Bdellovibrio bacteriovorus: one gene and its partner. The protein of the gene in region 1 interacts with the protein of each later gene in a pairwise test. Links are inferred from orthologs where the notes say so. Each region holds a gene or a part of one and is shown on either strand. Other genes may lie near its edges.

Region 1 (3,112 bases):
CCGGCGGACGAGGAGTAATCATGGAACAGTTCCGTCAGCTTCTGAAACTGATTCGCGAAAGCAAAGGCAAGATCGCCGTCATGGTGGTTTCAGCGTTTGTTTTCCTTTTCATGTTGTTTCCGTTTGATGACTTAAGTGATCTTATTTCTTCGCAAGTATCTCGTCTGACAAATAACTCTGTGTATTTGACTTTTGAACGCTTGAAGATGAGTGTCTTTCCGCAACCGGGTGTGCAAATGGATCAAGTCTACATTGAATCTCTTCGCACCCCTGCTCTTTCTGCACAAGAACTTGTGATCACTCCGTCAGTTTCTGGATTGATCGCGCAAAAACCTTACGGTCATGTTTCTGCCAAGGGCCTTTTAAAAGGCGATGTTGACTTGGTCGTGGGTAAAGGTGCGAAGTCTGACAACGGCATTGAAAGACAGAAGATTGAAGTGAAAGCGCAAAAAGTCTCTTTGCATGATTTGCGTGAGCTTGCAAACCTTCCCATTCTTTTAAAAGGTCAGTTGAACTTAGAGACGACAGCCCTTGCCGATCTTTCTTTTCAAGAACAACCGGATGTCGAGATCGACATGACGATCAGTAAGTTTGAGCTTCCTCCGTCGAATGTGAATACACCGATGGGTCCTTTGACGTTGCCGGATTTAAAACTGACTTCTGTGGAGCTTAAAGGTCGCTTGGCGGCGGGTCGCTTCGTGATCGAGACGGGAACTATTGGGAAGCCGGGCGATGAGCTTTACGGCACGATTAAAGGCAATATTGGTCTTAATATCGTGAACCGCGGAGGTTCTTTCGGTCAGCAAATTGGTGCTTATAATTTTGAAATCGATTTAAGAGCAAAGCGCAGCTTTCAAGATCGCGCCGCTTTATTCTTAGGCTTCATTGATGGCTATAAAACGCCAACGCCAGAAGGCGCTCAGTATAAATTCAAGATTTCAGCGACAAATCCCATGATGCCGCCCAGCTTCGGCGCCGCGCGTTAGTCGAGATCCGTTCCCTTCAAGTGACCCCTGCTATATTTAAACTGAGCAAGGGGTCTGCCTAAGAATTGCTCACACTCCACAGCAAATAATAGAGAGCCGAAGTCCTTATTGACTTCACTCTTAATCTGACAAAAAACCAAGTGGTCATTGGAGGGAAAATGTCTGGAGTAAATAAAGTTATTCTTGTAGGTCGTTTAGGTGCTGATCCAGAAGTGAAAGCAATCGGAAGTGGGAGCACTGTCGCTCGCCTTAACATCGCAACAAGCGAATCATGGGTGAAAGACGGTCAAAGACAAGAACGTACAGAGTGGCACCGTGTAACGGTATGGGGCAAACTTGCAGAAATCTGCGGTAAGCATCTTTCAAAAGGTCGCCAAGTTTACGTTGAAGGTAAATTGCAAACTCGTCAGTGGGAAGATCAACAAGGTCAAAAACGCTACACGACGGAGATCGTTGCTAGCACAGTTCAATTCTTGGGCTCTGCAGGTGCGGAAGCTGGCTCTGGCCGTTCTTCTTCATCTTCTGGTGGCGGTGATGATTACAATTTCCAAGATTTCGGACCAGAACCAAGTTTTGATTCGAACGACGAAATTCCGTTCTAATTTTTTAAAAAATTATTGCAGGTCAAAAGCCCCGAAGAAATATCGGGGCTTTTTATTTAGTCCAGTCTCCCCTATAATTATAGATCTATGAAGTGTGCTTTATTTACTGCATTCATGGTTCTTACTTTAAGTGGTTGTACGATCTACCGTTCGGAAGGTCGTAAGCAATTTGAATCTGAAGCTCCCGGTAAAGTTTCTACCTCTTCCAACTTCGAACTTAAAAGCTGCAAAAAAGAAAGCCGCATTGAAACTTGGTTTCATGAAGAGTTTCCGTCATCCAATTACGAAATGGTCGTGATGGAAAATGATCTGGAAATCTGGCGCACGCACCGTGGTTCTAAAGTTGAAATCAAAGCCATTCAAAAATCAGAAACCTCTGTTCATTCTTGTATTTATGAATTCGCGAATGACATCGTCTGGAACCTTTATAAAGATTCTTTTATCCGCGAGCTTGAAGACAACGTGATGACTCTTGAATAGGAAGCGCTGATGTTTGGAAGAAAGTTCTTTGCTGCACTTGTATTTTTACTAGGATGTTCTTCCGCGTTCGCCGCTTCGGTTTCCGCCGTCAAAGGACAAAAAGTTCTAATTACTCTGGACGGTGAATCCGTCATGGAAGGCGATGAGTTCTTTCTGGTAAACCCGGGCACGACAAAACGCACGGCCATCATTCGCGTCAAACAAGTTAAAGGCAATAAAGCCCTGGGCGAAATCTTAAAAGGACGTGCTGCTAGCGGATACACTCTGCAAGCCAAAGCGGCTTCGAAAATGAGTGCCGACGTCACGCCCACCGAAGAGAGCGAAGAGAACACTCCTCGTCCGACTACAAATATTTCTCGTGTATTAAAAGACTCTTACGGCATTCTCGGTGGCTATTTAATGAACTCTATGGATGCAGATGTCAGTTATAAAGATGGCTTTGGCATCACACAAAAAGCCGCCGTCAAAATGAGTGGTTCCGGTTTTGGCGTTGGTGGATTTTATGACTATGTTTTCAGCCCTTCTTTTGTGGGAAGAGGATACGCCGCCATTGAACAGTTCAATGTTGCGGGCACGGCTTCTTCTGCGGCCTGCTCTGGTTCAACAAACTGTGATGCTAAGATCAACTATCTCTCTGTGTACGGCCTTGCGAAATGGTATCCCTACATCGGGAAGTACCGTCCTTGGATCGGCGGCGGAATGGGTTATTTGTTGGCAGTTTCAAAATCCAGCACAGCCTTAAATCAGTCTCAGATTTCGACCAACTCGGTAATTACAGCGGCCTTTGGAACTGATATCCAAATGGATCGCAAAACTTATATCCCTGTCAGTCTTGAATACAATATGTTTCCTGCTTCGAGCACTGTGAAAGCCAGTCAGATTTTACTTAAAGCAGGATGGGCCTGGAATCTCTAGGCCTTTTCTTGAGGCAACCAGATCACAAAACGTGTCTTGGTCGAATTATCGTCAAGATAGAATTTACCCCCGTGAGACTGCACAATTCCTTGCGAGATGCTCAATCCCAAACCTACGCCCTTACCGACT
Region 2 (3,325 bases), on another replicon or contig:
ATGCTGACCGACGAAGAGTGAAGTCACGGAAAGCGCGTAAGCTCATCACCTCGGGTGCCTGAGGGTTTTCGAAGGCGGCCGTCGCGATGAAACAGCGAGGACGTTCTTTGTCGGACATCTTCAAAAACTGTTTCACGATATGCGGGTTGCGTGCGGTTTTTTGAAAAGACTCTGCCTTACGAATAATGTCCGGATAAATAGGCGTGAATTGAATAAACATCGCCAGTTGTTTTGCGGCATTCATCATGCGATCCGCGTATTTTTCGTGAGTATCATAAATACGCATCAAGTCCCAGTACACAGAGGCCACTACGGTCAATTCTGTCGTACGAGCACTGTCCTTGAAAGCTTCTGGCTTAAGACGTTCGCCTTTTTTAATATCGAAAACGATGTCGAGAATTTTTAAGTACTTTTCATACGACATCGCGGCTTCGGAATAAAGCTTTTGAGTCATGCACAGGCGCGCTTTTTTGATTAGCATCACGCGACTTTTCCAAAGCTGCAGACGATGTTGTTCTTTGGCGCGCTCTTGCGCCATAAGAACACCACCACTGCTTGAAGCGACTGTGCGGCGTAAATCGGAAATACATCCCGCGCAGACTTGTGGAGGTAAATTAGATTCACCAATAGATTGCAACTTCGTGATGAGGTCAGCATCTACGGGATGAAGTTCAGTAACTTGTATTCCACAGCGGGGACATTGGATCATGAATCAAGGTTTCCTTAACTTCCCATTTTAGGAAAGTAAGGGAATTAAAGCAAACTCATTGGGTCGATATCGATCAAAATTTTTATACCCGACGGAATCCACTCTTGATCACCCAGAAGTTGTCTTGAAAAGGGATTGGCAGCTGCAACCTGAGTCGTCTTTATGAGGAGATGAAATCGGAATTGTCCTCTTAACTTCGAAAGTGGAGCCTCTGCAGGGCCTAAAATCTCAATGGAGTTGTACTGAGGAAACTGAGCTTTCAAAGCATGCGCTCGTCTCGCTAAAAGTCCGGCTGTGTCTTCGACTTTTCCTAAGTGCGTCCCTTGAATTCTGAAACTCACCAAACGTCCAACAGGTGGATAGCTAAGCTGGCCACGAATTTCGAGTTCATGTTTGGCGAAGCCCTCAAAGTCGTGATTTCGGGCGAAAGTGATGCTGTCGTGTTCTGCATTGAATGTTTGAATGATGACCATTCCCGGAGCTTCGCCCTCCTGAACGTGGCGACCAGCGCGACCACTCATTTGCGTAATCAACTGAAAACTTCTTTCCGTCGCACGAAAATCGGGAAGATTAAATCCCACATCAGCTAAGACAAGTCCCACGAGTTTCAGCTTTGGGAAGTCTAAGCCTTTGGCAATCATTTGCGTTCCGACTAAAATGTCGATCTCGCCACTTTCCATTTTTTGAACTAAATCTTCCAGGTCCGCGCGGCTTTGAATTTCGTCTCGGTCCGCGCGAGCGATCGTTTTGCCCGGGAATAGACGAGCTAGATCCGTCTCAACAAGTTCGGTGCCCAGGCCGATAGCTTCCAGTTGTCCTTCTTTGCAGTCAGGACATTTGGTTTTAAAATTTTCGTGATAGTCACAATAGTGACAGATCAAATGAGAATGCGCATGCAATGTCAGTGAAATATCACAGTTGGGGCATTCCCGTGTGTGACCACAAGCCGGGCAGACCACCATTTGCGCAATTCCCCGACGATTGAGGAAAAGAGCAGCTTGATCGCCGCGATCTAAAACTTCATGCATTCGGTCATAAAGTTTTGGGCTGAGCCAGAAGGGAAGGTGCGAATACTTTTCGACGATTTTTTTCTGTTCTTCGCTGTCGTCTTTTTGCTTACGAAGATCAATGACTTCGATTTCTGGGAGGGCACGATTAGCAACGCGATGACGGAGAGTGTGCAGATGGTATTTTCCATCCACTGCGTTTTTCCAAGTCTCCAGACTCGGTGTTGCGGAACCGAGTACGACCGGGCAATTCATCATTTTGCCCATCATCACCGCAGCATCACGGCCATTGTATTTTAATTTTTCATCTTGTTTAAAGCTGGGCTCATGCTCTTCGTCAACAATGATAAGTCCCAAGTCCTCAATCGGACAGAACAGGGCCGACCGAGCGCCAATCAGAATGGATTTTCTGCCTTCAACAATATCCCACCATTGATTCGTACGTTCACGATCCGTCAGTTGAGAGTGAAGTGCGGCAATCTTATCGCCAAAGCGTCGGGCAAAACGTTGAATCAATTGTGGCGTTAACGAAATCTCGGGTACCAGTACAAGACCGCGCTTTCCTTCGCTGAGTACTTTTTCAAGCAAGCGCAAGTAGACTTCCGTTTTACCCGAGCCTGTTACACCGAATAAAAGGTGCGTGGAAAAATTATGATGTTGTGAAATGCTTTCGAAGCAAGCGCTTTGCTCTTCCGTTAAGTTTAAATTGGTATCACTTTCCAACTTTGGAATAACGGGCGGTCGCTTTGATTGACGCTGTTTATCTGTTTTCTTCAGCGGAGGAAAAGCAGACTGCGCGACTTGTCCAATGGGATGGATATAGTACTGCGCAAGCCACTCGAGCCACTTCATGAAGGATTCAGGAAGGGGAGAGTACTCTTCGTCAATCGAGTCTATACTTTTGATTTCAAAGTCAGGAACTTTATCCGTCGGACCTAGAACAAGGCCTTTAACTTTGCGGCGACCAAGAGGAACATTTACTAGCTGGCCGCGTTTTAAAGGATGTGCAAAGCTGTACGTCAAAGCCTCTGGGAGAGGAGCGTCGACGGCCACTCTCCACAGTTGGACATCACTCATCTAAACCTCGTGTAGAACTCCGTAACGACATCTTTTGCAGGAAGACCGCTAATGCCGTCCCACTTCAGGTTTGAATCTAATGAGGAAGGTTGAAAAAGGCTGACCGCCGTTTGTGGGCGAGCCGAAGCGCTGATCAAACGAATTGTTACAGTGTTGTTGCCCCAACGGATGGTGCGAGAACGAGGATAAGATAGATTTTTTGCAAATTGATTATAGTTATCCGCACTCATCTCAACCTGACTAGGTAGGCGCAGCTTACGAACCACGAACTGGTCCTGCTCGATCCACAAACCTGGATAGTTGATTTCTTTTTCTACGGGAGTAGGAATTCCCAAAGCATAGTTCACGACACCGCCGGTGCGAGAGTAGCGAACCCAAGTTTCGGGCTCGTATTTGATCTCTGCACCTGTGCGAGGCAAGGCCTTTTTGTTGTAAGCCGTTGTCGGAATGATTTTGAAATGCGCCAAAGTGTTTGCGAAAATCTCGGCGTTGCGGAAATTTAAATACTTTTCAAGAAAATCATCCGGGGCTT

Evidence for each region.
Region 2: the proteins of AZI87_RS13660 (region 1) and priA interact in binary tests that used the Escherichia coli proteins (3 or more experiments, as listed by UniProt). The link is inferred for Bdellovibrio bacteriovorus from one-to-one orthologs.

Annotation. Positions count from the first base shown.
Region 1 is NZ_LUKD01000006.1:122,511-125,622, forward strand. What follows is about bases 80-2,866. They hold AZI87_RS13660 (single-stranded DNA-binding protein), read left to right. Parts: upstream 80-1,144; coding sequence 1,145-1,588; downstream 1,589-2,866. Other genes in these bases: gspN (type II secretion system protein GspN), read left to right, coding at 80-986; AZI87_RS13665 (hypothetical protein), read left to right, coding at 1,676-2,068; AZI87_RS13670 (hypothetical protein), read left to right, coding at 2,078-2,866. In the rest of the region: AZI87_RS13650 (hypothetical protein), read left to right, coding at 1-18; more of gspN, read left to right, coding at 21-79; more of AZI87_RS13670, read left to right, coding at 2,867-2,983; AZI87_RS13675 (ATP-binding protein), read right to left, coding at 2,980-3,112. UniProt on the Escherichia coli protein: Plays an important role in DNA replication, recombination and repair. Binds to ssDNA and to an array of partner proteins to recruit them to their sites of action during DNA metabolism. Acts as a sliding platform that migrates on DNA via reptation.
Region 2 is NZ_LUKD01000001.1:1,339,574-1,342,898, reverse strand. The notes cover bases 274-3,273. They hold priA (replication restart helicase PriA), read right to left. Parts: upstream 2,794-3,273; coding sequence 754-2,793; downstream 274-753. Other genes in these bases: AZI87_RS06405 (hypothetical protein), read right to left, coding at 2,790-3,273; AZI87_RS06415 (CFI-box-CTERM domain-containing protein), read right to left, coding at 274-709. Also shown: more of AZI87_RS06415, read right to left, coding at 1-273; more of AZI87_RS06405, read right to left, coding at 3,274-3,325.